Regions from separate parts of the Pseudarthrobacter sp. 01T43 genome, predicted to be linked through region 2. Evidence: riboswitches for the same ligand, from Rfam matches in the RefSeq annotation. Region 2 holds a riboswitch; each other region holds the start of a gene.
The links. A riboswitch is a leader RNA that binds a small molecule or an ion and turns the genes downstream of it on or off. The one in region 2 is predicted to bind thiamine pyrophosphate.
Positions count from the first base shown of each region.

Region 1: it holds a riboswitch for thiamine pyrophosphate, as region 2 does, so the genes downstream of both, AC1DIM_RS13440 (ECF transporter S component) here and thiC (phosphomethylpyrimidine synthase ThiC) in region 2, are expected to answer to the same signal.
Region 3: it holds a riboswitch for thiamine pyrophosphate, as region 2 does, so the genes downstream of both, thiO (glycine oxidase ThiO) here and thiC (phosphomethylpyrimidine synthase ThiC) in region 2, are expected to answer to the same signal.
Region 4: it holds a riboswitch for thiamine pyrophosphate, as region 2 does, so the genes downstream of both, AC1DIM_RS01890 (bifunctional hydroxymethylpyrimidine kinase/phosphomethylpyrimidine kinase) here and thiC (phosphomethylpyrimidine synthase ThiC) in region 2, are expected to answer to the same signal.

Region 1 covers NZ_JBFTPV010000014.1:27,247-31,451, forward strand. Annotated here, with positions in the region: gene AC1DIM_RS13430 (energy-coupling factor transporter transmembrane component T family protein) at 1-275, opposite strand, end outside; gene AC1DIM_RS13435 (ABC transporter ATP-binding protein) at 272-1,942, opposite strand; gene AC1DIM_RS13440 (ECF transporter S component) at 1,942-2,562, opposite strand; TPP riboswitch at 2,635-2,771, opposite strand; gene AC1DIM_RS13445 (heme-degrading domain-containing protein) at 2,828-3,370, shown strand; gene AC1DIM_RS13450 (DUF4235 domain-containing protein) at 3,463-3,726, shown strand; gene mnhG (monovalent cation/H(+) antiporter subunit G) at 3,791-4,186, opposite strand; gene AC1DIM_RS13460 (MrpF/PhaF family protein) at 4,176-4,205, opposite strand, start outside.
Region 2 covers NZ_JBFTPV010000006.1:235,229-239,433, forward strand. Annotated here, with positions in the region: gene thiC (phosphomethylpyrimidine synthase ThiC) at 1-1,599, opposite strand, end outside; TPP riboswitch at 1,649-1,756, opposite strand; gene AC1DIM_RS08870 (VOC family protein) at 1,875-2,750, shown strand; gene AC1DIM_RS08875 (hypothetical protein) at 2,865-3,302, shown strand; gene rpsP (30S ribosomal protein S16) at 3,510-3,926, shown strand; gene AC1DIM_RS08885 (RNA-binding protein) at 3,928-4,170, shown strand.
Region 3 covers NZ_JBFTPV010000004.1:181,897-186,101, reverse strand. Annotated here, with positions in the region: gene AC1DIM_RS06600 (thiazole synthase) at 1-409, opposite strand, end outside; gene thiS (sulfur carrier protein ThiS) at 414-650, opposite strand; gene thiO (glycine oxidase ThiO) at 647-1,972, opposite strand; TPP riboswitch at 1,965-2,084, opposite strand; gene thiE (thiamine phosphate synthase) at 2,112-2,846, shown strand; gene AC1DIM_RS06580 (RNB domain-containing ribonuclease) at 2,910-4,205, shown strand, end outside.
Region 4 covers NZ_JBFTPV010000002.1:57,236-61,440, reverse strand. Annotated here, with positions in the region: gene rplU (50S ribosomal protein L21) at 1-267, opposite strand, end outside; gene AC1DIM_RS01890 (bifunctional hydroxymethylpyrimidine kinase/phosphomethylpyrimidine kinase) at 540-2,228, opposite strand; TPP riboswitch at 2,211-2,308, opposite strand; gene AC1DIM_RS01885 (Rne/Rng family ribonuclease) at 2,425-4,205, opposite strand, start outside.

The sequences.
Region 1 (4,205 bases), on a different contig from region 2:
AGTACAGTACCGCTGTCCGCAGCGACAATCGCCGTACTCCAGCCACCCACCGCTGCCGCGATGATGAGGGGCCAGCCGCGTTGCCAGAGCAGGCGCAGCGATAGTCCGGCCAGCGGGAAGAGTGCCAGTTCGGCGGCGAGCGCCACCGAGGCGGAAACCCAGTCGATGGAGAGCGCCAGTACCAGCGTGATAAGGAAGACGGCGCCGAATTTGGCCAACGGGTTGGCGCGCGTCAGCAAGGCGTGGTTTCCGCTGAGCGTCAGGGCATCCCTCATGCGGCATCAGCCTCCTGGCGGGCACCGCCACGCGAGGCCGGGCCCAGTCGCAGTTCGGTGCCGCCCAGGACGGCGGTGAACTCTTCGTCGTGGGTCACCGAGACCACGGACGTTCCGGCGTCGAGCAGTTCGGAGAGGAACGACGCGAGCTCGGCCCACGTGTTGGCGTCCTGGCCGAACGTGGGTTCGTCGAGCACCAGGACGCGCGGGTGGGCCGCGAGGACAGTGGCCACCGACAGCCGCCGCTTTTCGCCGCCGGACAGGGTGTAAGGATTCGCGTCCACCAGATGCGTGAGGCGCAGCCGCTCCAGCAGCTCCTCCACACGTTCCTCCCCATGCCCCAGATGGCGTGGCCCAAACATCAGCTCGTCCAGCACCCGGCCCGTGACGAACTGGTGCTCGGGCTCCTGGAACACCGTGCCGATCCGCGAAATCAGCTGTTTGGCCTTCCAACGGAACGGATCTATCCCGGCACCCTGGGAAAGCTCGACGGCGGCCGACACCTTCCCTGCCACCGGAGCCAGGAGTCCGGCGAGCGTCAGCGCCAACGTCGATTTGCCGGCGCCATTGGGGCCGGTGACGGTCAGTGCCTGGCCGGCGCGGACCTGGGCCGTGATGCCCGTTTGCACGGGCACCGGCGGGATGGTGCGGAACCCGCGGCGGCGTGGCCGCTCACGGGATACGGCAACCTGCTCGGCAGCCAGCAGCAGCTGACCGGCACCACCGGAACTGCCCGAGGAACTGCCGGCGCGGGGCCGGGTCGCGGGAACGTAGCCCGGCACCCACACGCCGGCGCGGATCAGGATGCTGCGAGCCTCGGCGAGCACCTGGTCCGGCGGCCCGTCCAGGAGCACCCCGGAGGTGCTACCCCCGACGCCTGAAACGCTACCGGTCCCGGTAGCCGAACCAGGCTGCAGCACCACGATCCGGTCCACCAGGTCTTTCCAGACGGACACGCGGTGTTCCACCACCACCAGGGTGGCGCCGGTCTTGTCAAGGGAACGGCCCACGGCGTCCCGGACTTCCAGGACGCCGGCGGGATCGAGGTTTGCGGTCGGTTCGTCCAGCAGGATCAGCCCGGGCCGCATCGCGAGGATGCCGGCCAGCGCCAGCCGCTGCTTTTGACCGCCGGACAGGGCCGACGTCGGGTGGTCCAGCGGGAGCCCCCGGGCACCTGATCCCCCGGCACCCGGCCCACCCGCACCCGGCACCCCGGGCGCATTGTCAGGGCGGACGGCACCCCGCAGCCCGACGTCGTCGAGCGCTTCCTCCACCCGCCGCCAGATCTCGTCCCGCGGCACTGCCAGGTTCTCGGCACCAAAAGCGACGTCGTCGCCCAGCCGGGAGAGGACCACCTGTGTTTCAGGATCCTGCTGCATGAGTCCCGCGCGGCCGCGCTGGCCACGCGGCGCAACGCCGTCGATCAGCAGCGAACCCGTCTCGTCGGCGTCGTCCCCTTCGTCTCCCAGCACACCGGCGAGCGCGTGCAGCAGCGTTGATTTGCCGGCACCCGAGGGGCCCAGCAGCAGCACCCGCTCACCGGGCGCGATGTCCAGGTCGAGCCCGTGGACGGCGGGAACGGCGCGGCCGGCGTGCCGCCAGCCCCAGCCACGGGCGGACACCGCGGCGGGGCGCACAGCGGAGGCGCCAGCGTCGGAAGCGGCCATCAGTTGAAGACGGGCTCCGAGAAGGCCTTCCGGGACGCGAAAGCGCTCAGTACACCCGTCTTCGCCAGGCCGCGGGTGGCAACCCAGGAGACGGCGCCCGCGATCACGGCACCTGAGACGGCGCAGAACAGAATGTAGGCGGCTTTATCGCCGGCCTCGTAGGCGATGTTCCAGCCCCACGGGAGGAAGGAGTCGTTCAGGCCGCAGAAGAGCCCTGCCCCCGCACCGGCCAGCAGTGCGGTCGGGAGATTGAACTTCTTGTAGGCGAAGGCGGCGAACACCAGTTCCGCGCCGAGGCCCTGCAGGATGCCGGAGATCAGCACGGTGGTGCCGTACTGCGAACCCATCATGAGCTCACCGGTGGCGGCAACGGCTTCGCAGAACAGCGCGGCGCCCGGTTTGCGGATGATGAGCATGCCCAGCACGGCCGGAATCATCCAGCCGCCGGCGATCAGGCCGGTCAGGGGCGGGTAGGTGGCGTTCATCGGTGCGGAGACCAGCGCCGCACCCTGGTCCCAGGCCCAGAAGATAACACCGCCGGCGATGGCGATCAGAGCCGCCACCACGATGTCCACAACGCGCCAGGTATAGCTGGCCTTTTTGATGCCTACTGTTGTCATGTCAACCTCCTGAGGTACAGGAGGGGAGGGTGTTCGCGGTTTCGGCTCGGCCTGCGCCGCCCGGATCCGGACACTCTGAGAAGCTCGACTCCCTTGCGCCGGTACTAACCGGATCAGGTTCGAGGGTCTGCGGCTGTCCGCACTCTCAGCGCCCATCCCCCGGCTGCATTGCTGCAGTGCCCGACGGCGGCGCTCCCCTGTCGTAAATAAATCTGCCCTGATGGGCGTCACCCAGTTTACACCGCACGCGCGGTAAGTTGTGGGCATGACTGCCAATTCCCCCCATGTGACCGCGTTCGATCCCGATTCCAGCGGGAGCCAGCCTGAGGGCGCGCTCGAGGCCCTGATTGCCAGGATCGACGCGGAGGTCAGTGAGCTGCAGTTCCCACGGTTCACGAAGGACGATTCCCTCAACCTCGGGCTGCTGCTGGTGGAGCTCGGCAAGACCCGGAAGCTGCCCATCGCCATCGATATCACCAAGGGCGACCAGGTCCTGTTCCACGTTGCCCTGGACGGGGCCACACCCAACAACGAGCACTGGGTCCGGGCCAAGCAGCGGACGGCCGCACGGTACGAGATCCCTTCGCTGTTGGTGGGCCTGCGCGCACGGCTGCGGGGCGGCCGGATCGAGGACCAGGGCTGGTATGACGAGTCCGTCTACGCCGCGCACGGCGGGTGCTTCCCGGTTTACGTCACCGGAGTGGGCGCCGTGGCCACTGTGACTGTCTCGGGTCTGCCCCAACAGCAGGACCACGACCTCGTCGTCGAGGCACTCCGGGAGATCCTGGCGTCCATGCGCCCGGCCTAGGTGCCGGCCTAGGTGCCGGCCTTGTGCCGGCTGGCGGCCTGATCGCGTTAGGCTAAAGGCAGTCCCCGACCCGCCCACAAGGAGTTCAACCAATGAACCTGCTCATCAAGCTGCTCGGCACAGGAATCAGCATCGGCGCCGGGTTTGTCGGCACCAAGGTGGTCAACGCCGTGTGGGAAAAGTCCACCGGCCGCAAGGCACCCACAGGCAAGGACGAAGACACCGCCACGAGCCTTCGCTCGGCGCTGACCTTCGCGCTGATCTCAGCCTCGGTCAGCACCGTCATCCAGGTGCTCGCCAACCGCGGCACGCAGCGGGCCATCACCCGTTTCGCCAAGACCCAGGACGTCGTCTAGCGAGTTTTCGTCCAGATGCTGCCCGCTGAATAGTCTCCGAGCAGCGTTATCCGTACGAAAACCCTCAGCCGTCGGACGCCTCATCACGGGCGGATTTGGCCGCCTTCTGGACCACGGCCTCCAGATCATCGGAGCTGAGCAGCTCGCGGTGCATGTGCTTGGTGCGGTAGCCGGAGCGGCCCACCATGTGGGCGGACACCGGTACAGTCAGCAACTGGAAAATCCAAGCGACCAGCAGCACCGGCCACACCCACCACGTCCGCATCTGCAGGCCGATGGCTGCCAGGAGCAGGAACAGGCCCAGCACCTGCGGCTTGGTGGCGGCGTGCATCCGGCTCAGCAGGTCAGGGAAGCGGAGCAGGCCGACGGCGGCTGCCAGGGACATGAGGGCGCCCACCACCAGGAACACCGCCGTCACGATATCAATCACGTTATCCACCAGGCTCGCCTCAGGACTCATGGGTCTGCTCCCGCCGGTC
Region 2 (4,205 bases):
AGGCTCGGCCGGCAGCGTCTCGTCGTGGAACGCCTCCGCGGTTACCGGATCGAGGGACAGTGCGAACTGGTCCCGCCAGCGGAATTCGAACCTCGCCTTGGATAGGGCATCGTCCCGCTCGTGGGCGCCCGGGTGGCCTTTGGCCAGGTCGGCGGCATGAGCTGCGATCTTATAGGTGATCACGCCGGTTTTAACGTCGTCCTTGTTGGGCAGCCCCAGGTGTTCCTTGGGCGTCACGTAACAGAGCATGGCCGTGCCGTAGCGGGCAATTTCCGTGGCGCCGATGGCCGAGGTGATGTGGTCGTAGCCCGGAGCAATATCGGTCACCAGCGGTCCCAGCGTGTAGAAGGGAGCGCCCTTGCAGAGGTCCTGCTGGCGTTCCACGTTCTCCCGGACCAGGTGGAACGGTATGTGCCCAGGACCTTCCACCATCACCTGCACGTCAAATTCCCAGGCGCGCTGGGTCAGCTCGGCCAAAGTGTCCAGCTCGGCGAACTGGGCGGCGTCGTTGGCGTCCGCCGTCGCACCGGGCCGGAGCCCGTCGCCCAGGGAGAAGGCGACATCGTACTGGGCAAAGATTTCACACAGCTCATCGAAGTGGGTGTACAGGAAGTTCTCCTGGTGGTGGGCGAGGCACCAGCCGGCCATGATGGACCCGCCGCGCGAGACGATGCCCGTGACACGGTTGGCGGTCAGCGGCACATAGCGCAGCAGGACTCCGGCGTGGATGGTCATGTAGTCGACGCCCTGCTCGCACTGTTCGATCACGGTGTCGCGGAAAATCTCCCAGGTCAGCTTGTTGGCCTCGCCGTTGACCTTCTCCAGCGCCTGGTAAATGGGCACCGTGCCGATGGGGACGGGGGAGTTGCGGATGAGCCATTCACGGGTGGTGTGGATGTCGTCGCCGGTGGACAGGTCCATGACGGTATCCGCGCCCCACTGGGTGGCCCACTGCAGCTTGTCCACTTCCTCGGCAATGGAGCTTGTCACGGCCGAGTTTCCGATGTTGGCGTTGATCTTCACCAGGAAGGCCTTGCCGATGATCATGGGCTCGGATTCCGGGTGGTTGATGTTGTTCGGGATGATGGCGCGGCCAGCGGCCACTTCGCTGCGGACCAGTTCCACGTCGCAGTTTTCGCGAAGGGCCACGAACTGCATCTCGGGCGTCACCACACCGCGGCGGGCATAATGCATCTGGGTGACGGATTTGCCGGCGACGGCGCGGCGGGGCACCGGCCGTGCCCCCTTCCATTCCGCGGACGCGGCGCCGCGGCGCACGGCCGATTTGCCGTCATCGAGCAGGTTCCGTTCCCGGCCCCCGTACGGCGCGGTGTCGCCGCGCGCTTCGATCCAGGCGCGCCGGAACGGGCTGAGTCCCACCACCGGATCGCTGCCGGGACCGGCCGTGCGGTAGACCCGGAAGGGGCCGTTCTCCTCGCCGTTGGGAGACGGCTCGAGAGCGATTTCGGTGACGGGCACCCTGATTCCGGAACTTTCATCGCTGATATACGCCAGCGCGTGGGATTTCAGGGATTGGGTTTCCGCGGCTTGGGGCGACGCCGGTTCGGATGCGGCCGGCGCCGTGTCGGCTCCCGTCACGGCGCTGGCTGTCGCATTTTGGGCAGGAATGGGCCATGCTTTTTGCGTACTCAATGGAATACTCACTTCCTTCGCCGGCATTACCCGGACAGGTTCAACGGTCGCAGGCTGCGGCAGCCCGATCTCAGCCCCTGCAAGGGCACCCGTGTGGTCAAGACGAAGCTACCACAGCTGGTGCGGAATCCTTCGGATCACTTGAATTAAATTGAAGCTTCAAGTAAATTAGATGCATAACGGCCTTCAATCCCGAAGGCCTGCGGACCGGGAGCGTTCACATGACTGCAGAAGCCACCAGCCAGGATCTTCTYCCTGCCGACCTCTCCATGGGCACAGTGATGCTCAAGGTGGGCGACATGAAGCTGATGACCGACTATTACCAGCGCGCCCTGGGACTCGAGGTGGTCGCGGAGGAGGATGGTGGCGTTCACCTGGGCCGCCTCAAGCGCCCACTGGTCCACCTGGCGCCAGCGCCGTCGCTGCACCTGCCGGGCAGGGGAGAGGCCGGGCTGTTCCACACGGCGCTGCTCTTTGATGACCAGGCTGCACTGGCTGCCACGGTGGCCACCGCCGCCCAGTTTGACCCCCGGCTCTTTACCGGCAGCGCAGACCACCTCGTGAGCGAGGCCTTCTACTTCAACGACCCCGAGGGCAACGGCATCGAGCTCTACTGGGACCGCCCCCGCAAGAACTGGTCCTGGAACGGCACCGAAGTAGTGATGGACAGCCTGGCACTGCCACCCCAGCGCTACCTTGAACAGCACCTGAGCCAGGAATCCCTGGACGGCCAGCTGGCCACTGACGCCGGTGTGGGCCATGTCCACCTCCAGGTGGGAGATGTCCAATCGGCGCACGAATTTTACGTGGGCACCCTGGGCTTCGAAAAGACCGCGGGCTGGCATGGGCAGGCGCTGTTTGTCTCCGCCGGACGCTACCACCACCACATGGCCATGAATGTTTGGAACAGCCGCGGTGCCGGTCCGCGAAAGGACACCCTGGGCCTCGGCGAGGTGCTTATCGAGGTGGCTTCCGGTGACGACGTCGGAGCTCTCGCTGACCGCCTGAAGGTCGCCGGTGTGGCCTCCCACCACACTGGCGCCGAGCTGCGGTTCGAGGATCCCTGGCGTAACAACATCCGGGTTGCTGTCCGCTGAGAGCCGGTGGCCGGAAGTGCGGCCTGCCATGCACTAGGCTGATTTCGAACGGCCGGGGCGGCACCCTATGCTGCCCGCCTGGGCCGCACCGTCGACGGAATGAGGGTTGTTCCCATGGGCTTCACTGAAATCTTTGTAGCTACCCACGACGCCGCGCTGAAACGCGCCGGCGTCCTCGATGCCGGCGGCTCGCCGTCCGGCTCCGCGCTGCGGATACCTGGCGTCAGTGATTTCGAAATTGAACAGCTTGGTGATCTCGCCGGGGCCGCGGTCCACGCCGGTGGTGAGGGGTACGAACTCGCCATGGTTGACGTTTCCAGCGACTCCCTTCTTGGCGTTCCACCGGCCATGGTCCGGGCTCTCGCGGACCTCCTCACCTATGAAACTGAGGGCGAGGGCAACGTGTTGGATGACGTCGCCGAAAAATGGGCTGCCCAGGACGACATGCCCTTTGGCGCGGCCGACGCCCGGACGTACGTCCAGCAGCTTGCCGGGCTCGCCGGCGGAATCGACGACGCCGATCGCACCGGTTTGTACGTCTGGTCGTCCTAGGCTGGGTGTCTTCGGGGTCCGTCCCGCCGGCCCCGCCCCGTGTCAAGTCGAAATCCTGGCGCTGATCTGGCACAATAAACAGGTACTCGATCTGCGTGGCCCCTCTCTCCGCGTCCGGATCCTGTCCTTCGAACCCTCAAGTACGGCCCGCCCCACGGGTGCAGAACGTTGGTTCAACCCTTTTCTGAAACAGGAGTGACCACAAAAGTGGCCGTAAAGATTCGCCTTAAGCGCTTTGGCAAAATGCGCGCACCGTACTACCGCATCGTTGTCATGGACGCACGCTCCAAGCGTGACGGCCGTGCCATCGAAGAGATCGGCAAGTACCACCCCACCGAAGAGCCCTCGTACATCGAGGTCGACACGGACCGTGCCCAGTACTGGCTCGGCGTCGGCGCACAGCCGTCCGAGCAGGTTGCCGCGATCCTCAAGATCACCGGTGACTGGCAGAAGTTCAAGGGCCTCCCGGGCCAGGAAGGCACCCTGAAGACCAAGGCTCCCAAGGCTGCCTTTGTTGCCCCGGAAAAGGGTTCCGTGATCATCCCGGAAGCCATCACCAAGAAGGCAAAGCAGTCTGACGCAGCCGAGGCTCCGGCTGAAGCAGAAGCCACCGAGGCTGAGTAAATTGCTGGCAGAAGCGCTCGAACACCTGGTCCGGGGGATCGTTGATTCGCCGGAAGATGTCAAGGTCAGCTCGAAGAACAACCGCCGCGGGGACACCCTCGAGGTTCGCGTTCATCAGGATGACCTGGGACGGGTGATCGGCCGCCAGGGCCGCACCGCACGTGCACTGCGCACCGTTGTGGCGGCACTGGCAGACGGCGAACCGGTCAGGGTCGACGTCGTCGACACCGACCGCCGCCGCTAAGCGCTCGGCAGTACCAGTTTTTTGCTCCGGCCCTT
Region 3 (4,205 bases), on a different contig from region 2:
TCACGAGCTGTTCGGTAGCGTCCACGAGCTCGACGGCGTCCGGCAGCAGCGTCTGTTCGTCGGCGATGACTTCCAGCTTGACCCAGTCCGTTTCCAGGGCTTCGCGGGCCAGCTCGGCCGTCATGACAGCGTCGCGGGCGGTAAAACAGCCAGCGGTGTTGGGCAGGACCCGGATTCCATGGTCCACCAGGAGTTGGAAGAGCGAGCCGGACTCGGCGGGCGAGTATCGCCTCATCGCCACGGTGGTGAGCTCCGTCCCGGACGCCAGCAGGGCGGCGCCCAGGCCGTCCAGGCTGGGAGCTCCACCGGTGCCCATGATGAGGCGGGAACCAAGTTCCACGCCGTCGATGACAAACCGGTCGGTATCCACCGAGGTGGTCCCGGTGCTGATGTTGTTCATGACCGTCATGGTGTCAGCCTCCCTGTACTGCCGTGACCAGTTCGACGCTGTCCCCGTCGGCGAGCGTCGTGACGAACCACTGGCTGCGCGGTACCACTTCTGAGTTGTGGGCAACGGCGACGCCGAGTTTCTGCCCGTCCGCGGCCTGGCCGTTGGCGGCGAGGGTACGGCCGGTGATCTGGCTGACCAGGGTGGTGATGGAGGCATCGCAGGGCACGGCATGGGGCGAGCCGTTGAGGGTGATGTTCATGCTGTTTCCTTCGTGAATTGAAACGTGGCTTGGGGCTGGGTGGAAAACCTGTCCGGGTTGAGGGCCTGCCATCGCGGATCTTCGCGGCCGTCCAGCAGGTCGCGGCAGATAACTGCGGCTGCCGGAGACAGCAACACGCCGTGGCGGTAGAAACCGGTCGCGATAATCAGCCCCGGAATATGTCCTGAGCCAGGAGCAGGCACGCGGCCCAGCAGCGGCGCGTTGTCCGGAGTCGCGGGACGCGCCCTCGTGGTGCATTCGAGGAGCTCCAGCTCGGCGACGGCGGGCAGCAGGACCTGAGCGTCACGCAGTAATTGGTACACGCCGCCTGCCGAGACGGCACGGCCGCCTGCCGTGGTATCCCCTGCTTCGGGCAGTGCGTCCTCGCGCTGGGTTGCGCCGATCACCACCGTGCCGTCCTGCCGGGGCACGATGTAGACCGGCACGCCGTGGACCATGCCCCGGACGGTGGACGTCACCAACGGGCGCAGGTGCCGGGGAACGCCGAGCCGCAGGATGTCGCCGTAGACGGGCCTCAGGGGGAGCCGCATCCAGTCCGGCAGGCCTCCCAGGGCAGCCGCCTGAAGGCCGTTGGCCACGATGGTCTCCCCCGCCAGGACTGTTCCGCCACTGGCCAGTTTCACCCCGCTGACGCGGCCGTCCTCCCACAGGAGCGCGGTGGCGCGGTGATCAACGGCGAACCCTCGGCTGGCGCCGTCCACGGCGGTCCCTGCGCCCGGTCGGTGGCTGGCCAGGACTTCCCGCAAAGATGCGATCAGCCTGCGCGGGTCCACCTGGTGGTCCGCCGGAATGTCCAGGGCACAGGAAATGGCCGGACTGAGCAGCGGTTCCCTGCCCCTCGCTTCCCGGACCGTCAGCGGCTCCACCAGCAGTCCGTTGGCCTGTTGGACGGCCCTGAGGTCCATCAGTGCCCGACGGTCCGCTGCGTCGGCACCGACGGCGAGGGTCGGCGTCGTAAGGTAGCCAAAATCCCCTGCCCCGGCCTCGGCGAGGCCGGCCGCGAAGGCAGGCCACAGGTGCGAGGACTCAAGCATCAGCTCCAGCAGGCCTTCCTCCTGGTAGTGCAGCTCGCTGACAGGGGCGAGCATGCCGGCGGCCGCCCAGCTGGCCCCTGAACCCGGTTCGTCATCGATCACCACCACGGACCGGCCGGAGAGTCGCGCCTCCCAGGCGATGCAGTGGCCAATGACTCCGCCCCCGATCACCGCCACGTCGGCGTGCAGGACGGTGGGGCTGTCCAGTCCACAGCTCGTGGCAGTGTCAGGTGTGCTGGCGGGCGCGCCGCCGGATGGGGGGACCATGTGATTCCTTCCCTACGCCGGTACTAGCCGGATCAGGTCAAGCGGTCGGCTTTGATGCCCTCTCAGCCCGGCCGCTTTGTGACGGCTGCAACGGGCTCCCGCAGTACTCGCCCAGTTTAGGGGAACTATGGTGGTTTTTATGAACGTGTCTTCCATCCCCAGCATCCTCCCCAGCCCCACCATCCAGGAACCCGGCGCCGGCCTGCCCCCCGGCGCCAGGCTGTACCTGTGCACCGACGCCCGCCGCGACCGCGGGGACTTTGCAGAGTTTGTGGACGCGGCGTTTGCCGGCGGCGTGGACATCATCCAGCTCAGGGACAAGGGCATCGAGGCCGCCGAGGAGCTGGAACTGCTGACGGTCCTTCAGGCGGCCGCCGCCCGCCACGGACGGCTCTGGGCGGTCAATGACCGCGCCGACATCGCCATGCTGTCCGGCGCGCCGGTCTTCCACATCGGTCAGAAGGACCTGCCCGTGGCCTCCGCACGCACACTACTCGGGGCCGGTGCTGTGGTGGGGCTTTCCACCCACACCACTGAACAGGTGGAAGGCGCCATCCGGTTGTCGTCCTCGGTGACTGCCGACGGCGGCCTCGACTACTTCTGCGTGGGACCGGTCTGGGCCACCCCCACCAAACCTGGCCGGGCCGCCGTCGGCCTTGACCTCGTGCGGTACGCAGCGGACGCCGTTGGTGCCACCGGCACCCAGGCCGCGTTGCCCTGGTTCGCGATCGGCGGGATTGACCTGGACAACGTCGAGCAGGTGGTGGCGGCAGGTGCCAGCAGGATCGTTGTGGTCCGCGCTATTACGGAAGCCTCGGATCCCGCCGCGGCGGCCAGGGCACTCCTCGCCGCCTTGGATGCCGGCGCTGCCTAGGAATCCAGCCCTCAGCTGGGCGGGCCGTGCACGTTCCCGGGAAATCGGGCTAATCTGACTTTTGTGTCCCATCATCGGTTGGCCCCCAACGTCCACGAGAAGACCAACGCCCTCGCGGCAGCCCTGAGTGCCCTGCGGACCGAGCTGGAATTGCCGGGGCCTTACCCGGCCGAGGCGGTCCGCGACGCCGAGGAGGCCGTGGCAGCCCATCAGCTGCCGCCCTCCGACCTGACGGAGGTTGAGTTCCTGACCATCGATCCGGCGTCGTCCACGGACCTTGACCAGGCGCTGTTCATCGAGCGTTCCGACGCCGGCTACCGGGTCCTGTACGCCATCGCGGACGTGCCCTCCTTTGTCCGCCCCGGCGGGAACCTGGACGCCGAAACCCGCCGCCGCGGCCAGACGTTCTACGCCCCGGACGGCCGAATACCGCTGCACCCCGAGGTCATCAGCGAGGAGGCGGGCAGCCTGCTTGCCGATCAGCTGTGTGCCGCGTTTGTCTGGGAATTCGGGCTCGACGACGCCGCCCACGTTGGCAGCGTGTCCGTCCAGCGGGCAACCATCCGCAGCCGGTCCAAATTGGACTATAAGGGTGTCCAGGCCGAGATCGACGCCGGAACAGCCAACCCCGTGCTGCACCTCCTGAAGGAAGTGGGGCTCAAGCGTGTTGAACTGGAACGCCAGCGCGGCGGCGCCAGCCTGAACATGCCGGAGCAAGAAATCGTCCAACTGCCCGACGGCGGCTACCGGATTGCCGCGGCGCCCCAGCTTCCGGTGGAGGACTGGAATGCCCAGATTTCGCTGATGACCGGAATGGCGGCGGCGGACATGATGCTGGCGGGGAAGGTTGGCATCCTTCGAACCATGCCCGCCCCGGACGAGCGTTCCCTCAGGCATTTCCGGCTCCAGACGGTGGCCCTCGGCAAGGCGTGGGACGGGAAGATCAGCTACGGCGAGTACCTCCGCAGCCTCGACCCCACCGAGCCCCGGCAACTGGCCATCATGCATTCCGCGGGTATGCTCTTCCGCGGAGCCAGCTACACCGCCTTTGACGGCACCGTCCCCGAAGCTGCCATCCAGTCGGCCATCGGCGCTGCCTACGCCCACACCACGGCTCCCCTCCGGCGGCTTATTGACAGGTTCGTCCTGGTGATCTGCGAAGCCCTGAGCAATGGCAAGCCGGTCCCCGACTGGGCGCGGGAAGCGTTGCCCACCCTGCCGGAAATCATGGCCGCCTCTGACCAGCTGGCAAGCCGGATGGAACGCATGGCGCTGGACACCGTGGAAGCTGCCCTCCTGGTCAACCACATCGGCCAGGAGTTTGATGCGATTGTCATTTCCGGGTCCAAGCCGCAGAAG
Region 4 (4,205 bases), on a different contig from region 2:
GTGACCCTGGCGCTTCTTGTAACCGGTCTTGTTCTTGAACTTCTGGATGACGATCTTCGGACCACGGAGGTCGTTGAGGATCTCAGCCGTAACAGTTACCTTGGCCAGGTCCGCAGCTGCGGAGGTGACCTTGTCACCGTCCACCAGGAGCAGGGCGGGCAGCTCAATGGTGCTGCCAGCTCCACCGGCGACGCGGTTGAGGGTAACGAAGTCTCCAACGGAGACCTTCTCTTGCCGGCCGCCTGCGCGGACAATCGCGTACACCACTTGGGAACTCACTTCTCTCGACGTTTATAACTAAATTTGCGTGCGGGCCCGGAACCAAAACTGGCTGGGATTCCCGCTGTGCCTCAACGCCGTGGGGTCGTAACCCAAGTGTTGGCGTAAGCACCGAAGATCTAGAATACGCTAATTTCGCCTTCGGCTGCAAATGAGGCTGGGTACGGCCGGTTGTCTGTGATAAGTCCCACTGGGGGGATCACTACTGACAATCCAGAACCGTGCCCGACTATCGTACCGGCTGCCGCGGCCGGAGATGTTCAGGCATGCAGGCGCGGCGCGTCGAAGAAATCCACTTCGAAACGGCATGAGTGCCTGAACGCCTGGAGCATGGCGGCCTTTTCGTCCGCTGACGCCCTGCTGCCTGCCTCGTCAGCCAAGGCGACCGCATCGCGGGTTGCCTGCGCAAAGTCCTCGTCCGCGTAGGTCCGAAGCCACTCGGCGTAGGGGTGCTCTTCCGGTGCTCCGGCTGCCAGGAACTGCGAATGCAGGGTCTGGCCCACTTCGGCGTAGAGCCAGAAGCACGGCAGGAGTGCCGCCACCAGCACTCCGTAGCTGCCGGAGGTGGAGGCTGCCAACAGGTGATCGACGTAGGACTTGGTGACCGGGCCCAGGACGTGCTCCACCGTGCGTGTGCTGAGCCAGGTGCGGTGCAGTTCGGATTCGACCTCGAGGCAATGCTGGGCCGACCGGGCCCAGAACAGCTGGGCGGCTTCCGTAGGCGCCAGCGCACTGGCTCGGGCCAGGGCGCGTGAGTAGCCGTTGAGGTAGATGGCGTCCTGAGCGAGGTAGTACGCGAACTGGTCCTCCGCCAAGGTGCCGGCGGCCAGTCCGCGGATGAAGTCGAGCCCGTAGATGGCGTCCAGATCGGGGGCCGCCGCCTGGCGAAGGGTCCCGGCGAATTCTCCGGCCGCGACTTCCCCGGTGGCGAATTCTCCGGCCGCGAGTTCCCCGGCTGCGAGTTCCGCGGTGGCGACGGGCTGCGGGACGTGGTGGAAGTGGTGGACGGGACCGTTGCCGCCCCCGACCTCCAGCTGGCCTGACGCCTCCAGGGCGCCGGCAAGCCAAGGCTTCACCTGCCGAAGTGACGCTTCCCAGTCCCCCAACCGGGCCTGTGCCGTGGCCATGGCCGAGGACAGCGAGCAGCCGGTGCCATGGCTGTTGCGGGTGGGAATCCTGTCTCCGGCCACTTCCACCACCGGACTGGAGAGCAGACCTCCGGTGTTGACGAGGGCATCCGGGCACGCATCGCCGTCGAGATGGCCTCCCTTGACCAGGATGGTGGCGCCGGTGGCTGCGGCCAGGCGCTTGCCCTGCTCCAGCGCGGCGGCCCAGTCCCGGGCCTGCGGTTCGTGCACCAGGATGGCCAGCTCAGCGAGGTTGGGCGTGATCAGGGCCGCGAGGGGCAGCAGCGCGAGCAGCGCAGCCTCCGCCGATTCCTTCAGCAGCCGGTCCCCGCTCGTGGCCACCATGACCGGATCCAGTACCACGACGCCGGGACGTACCTTCTCCAGCCAGCTGCGGACCGTGTCAATTACCTCCGCATTTCCCAGCATACCGATCTTGACGGCGTCGATGGTGATGTCATCGCTGATCGCATCAAGCTGCTGGCGCAAGAAGGCAGCAGGAGGCACATGGACATCCTGGACGCCCCGGGTGTTCTGAACTGTCAGTGCGGTGATGGCTGCCATCCCGTAGCCACCCAGGGCGGCAATGCTCTTGAGGTCGGCCTGGATGCCTGCCCCGCCGGACGGATCCGATCCGGCGATGGACAGGACACGCGGGGTATCACGCAGCACAGCCACCGAGGCGGATGACCCGGCCACGGGGTGCCGGGCGGCACGCGGTTGTACAGGTTTCGCCGTTCCCGGAGTTTCGGGGGTTGCGGGGGTTCCGGAAGTCTCGGGGGTTGCGGGAGGAAGGACATAGGTCGAAGCCAAAGGAGACATCCCTTCGCCGGTGCTAACCGGACAGGTTCAACGGGTGTGGATCTCAGCCGGCCCTTTGCGCGGCACCCCGTGTCAGTAACCCACCCTAGCCTTTCCCCGCTCCCGCCGCCTTAGATGAAGCCGGAACGCGGGATGCCCGCACGCGCCCCCGGGAAGGGGCGGGTGCGGGCATCCTGATTGTTGTCCCCGGGCAGAGTCAGAGCTCCGAAGCGGGCACCCCTACCCCCAGGATAATCGGCGCATTGGTCTCGGCCTGCGTGGCAGCCGCCGGAGCATTGGTCCGCTCCGGCGTCTTGGCAGCATGGGTATGCCCTGCGGTGGCGGCTTGAACGGCTTCATGATGCTCCACCGTGGTGGCGTTAGCTGCGCCCTGGGCACGGCTGGCGCTCCGGTTCCGCCGCGGACGCCGGGCACGGGGCTGCTCGGTGTGGTCGGAGTAGTCCTTCTCCGGCGCGGCAGGAGCCTGGGCAGGAGTCTGACGGGCAGGCTCCGCCGGCTGCTGGCGCTCGGTCTGCTGGCGCTCCGCTGACCTGCCTTCGGCTTGGCGTGCAGCCTGCTGGCTTTCGGCCGGCACGCTTGCGGCAACAGGTGCCGGTTCGCCAAGCTTGGCGAATGCCTCCGCCAGCCGGTCAAGAGTCAGCGCCGGAGCCTGTGGCTGCTCCTCGTGGTGCTCCACGAACGGCAGCACTACCTGCTCGCCACCGAACGTCAGCACGGCGGCGGGCCGGCCCGTGTTGTCCGTCTCGGAAGGTCGTGCCGGGGCCGGGGCCTCCTGGCTGGCGGCATTCCCGGCAGCGGCATGGGCTACTTCGTCGTCGTGCAGATGGGCAGCGTGGGCGGCGGCCGCAATGTTCGCGAGGGCTGCCCTGGTGGCTTCAGCCTTGGCATGGCGCTCGGCGTCGCTCGGATCCGGGTGGACCGTATGGATCTGCACCGGAGCCGCCGGTGCTACGTCCAGGGGCTGCCCGCCGCGGCCGCGGCGGCGCTTCCGGTCAGTCCGGGCGCCCTGCTGGGCGTCCGGACGGGTGTCGATGCGCTGGTTGTCCGTGCGCTGCGTGTCCGGGCGGTTGTCCGCACGCTGCACATGGTGCTCGGCGGCGACGGTGTTTGCTCGGCGGTGCTCCACCGGGTCGTCGTGGGTAACAATACCGCGTCCGGCGCAGGTTTCGCACTGTTCGCCGAAGACCTCCAGGAGACCGGTGCCCATGCGCTTTCGCGTCATCTGCACCAGACCCAGCGACGTCACTTCCGCCACCTGATGCTTGGTGCGGTCACGGCCCAGGCATTCCACCATGCGGCGGAGCACCAGGTCGCGGTTGGACTCGAGGACCATGTCGATGAAGTCGATGACAATGATGCCGCCGATATCGCGGAGCCGGAGCTGCCGGACCACTTCTTCGGCCGCTTCGAGGTTGTTCTTAGTAACAGTTTCCTCAAGGTTGCCGCCGCTGCCGGTGAACTTTCCGGTGTTGACGTCCACCACGGTCATGGCTTCGGTGCGGTCAATGACCAGCGAACCGCCGGACGGCAGGAAGACCTTGCGCTCGAGTGCCTTGTGGATCTGTTCGTCGATCCTCCACGCGGCGAAAATGTCCTGGTCCTTGGTCCACTTTTCCAGGCGCCCAACCAGATCCGGGGCAACATACGTGACGTAGGCCTCGATGGTGTCCCACGCTTCTTCGCCGGAGACGATCAGCTTGGAGAAGTCCTCGTTGAAGACGTCCCGGACCACCTTGATGGTGAGATCCGGTTCGCCGTAGAGCAGCTCCGGGGCCAGGATCTTGGTGGAGGTGGACTGGCTTTCGATGCCCTCCCACTGAGCGCGCAAACGGTTGATGTCGTGCGTGAGCTCCTCTTCCGAGGCGCCCTCAGCAGCGGTCCGGACAATCACGCCGGCATGCTCGGGCAAACGGTCCTTGAGGATGCGCTTGAGGCGGTTGCGTTCGACGTCGGGCAGCTTGCGGGAAATGCCCGTCA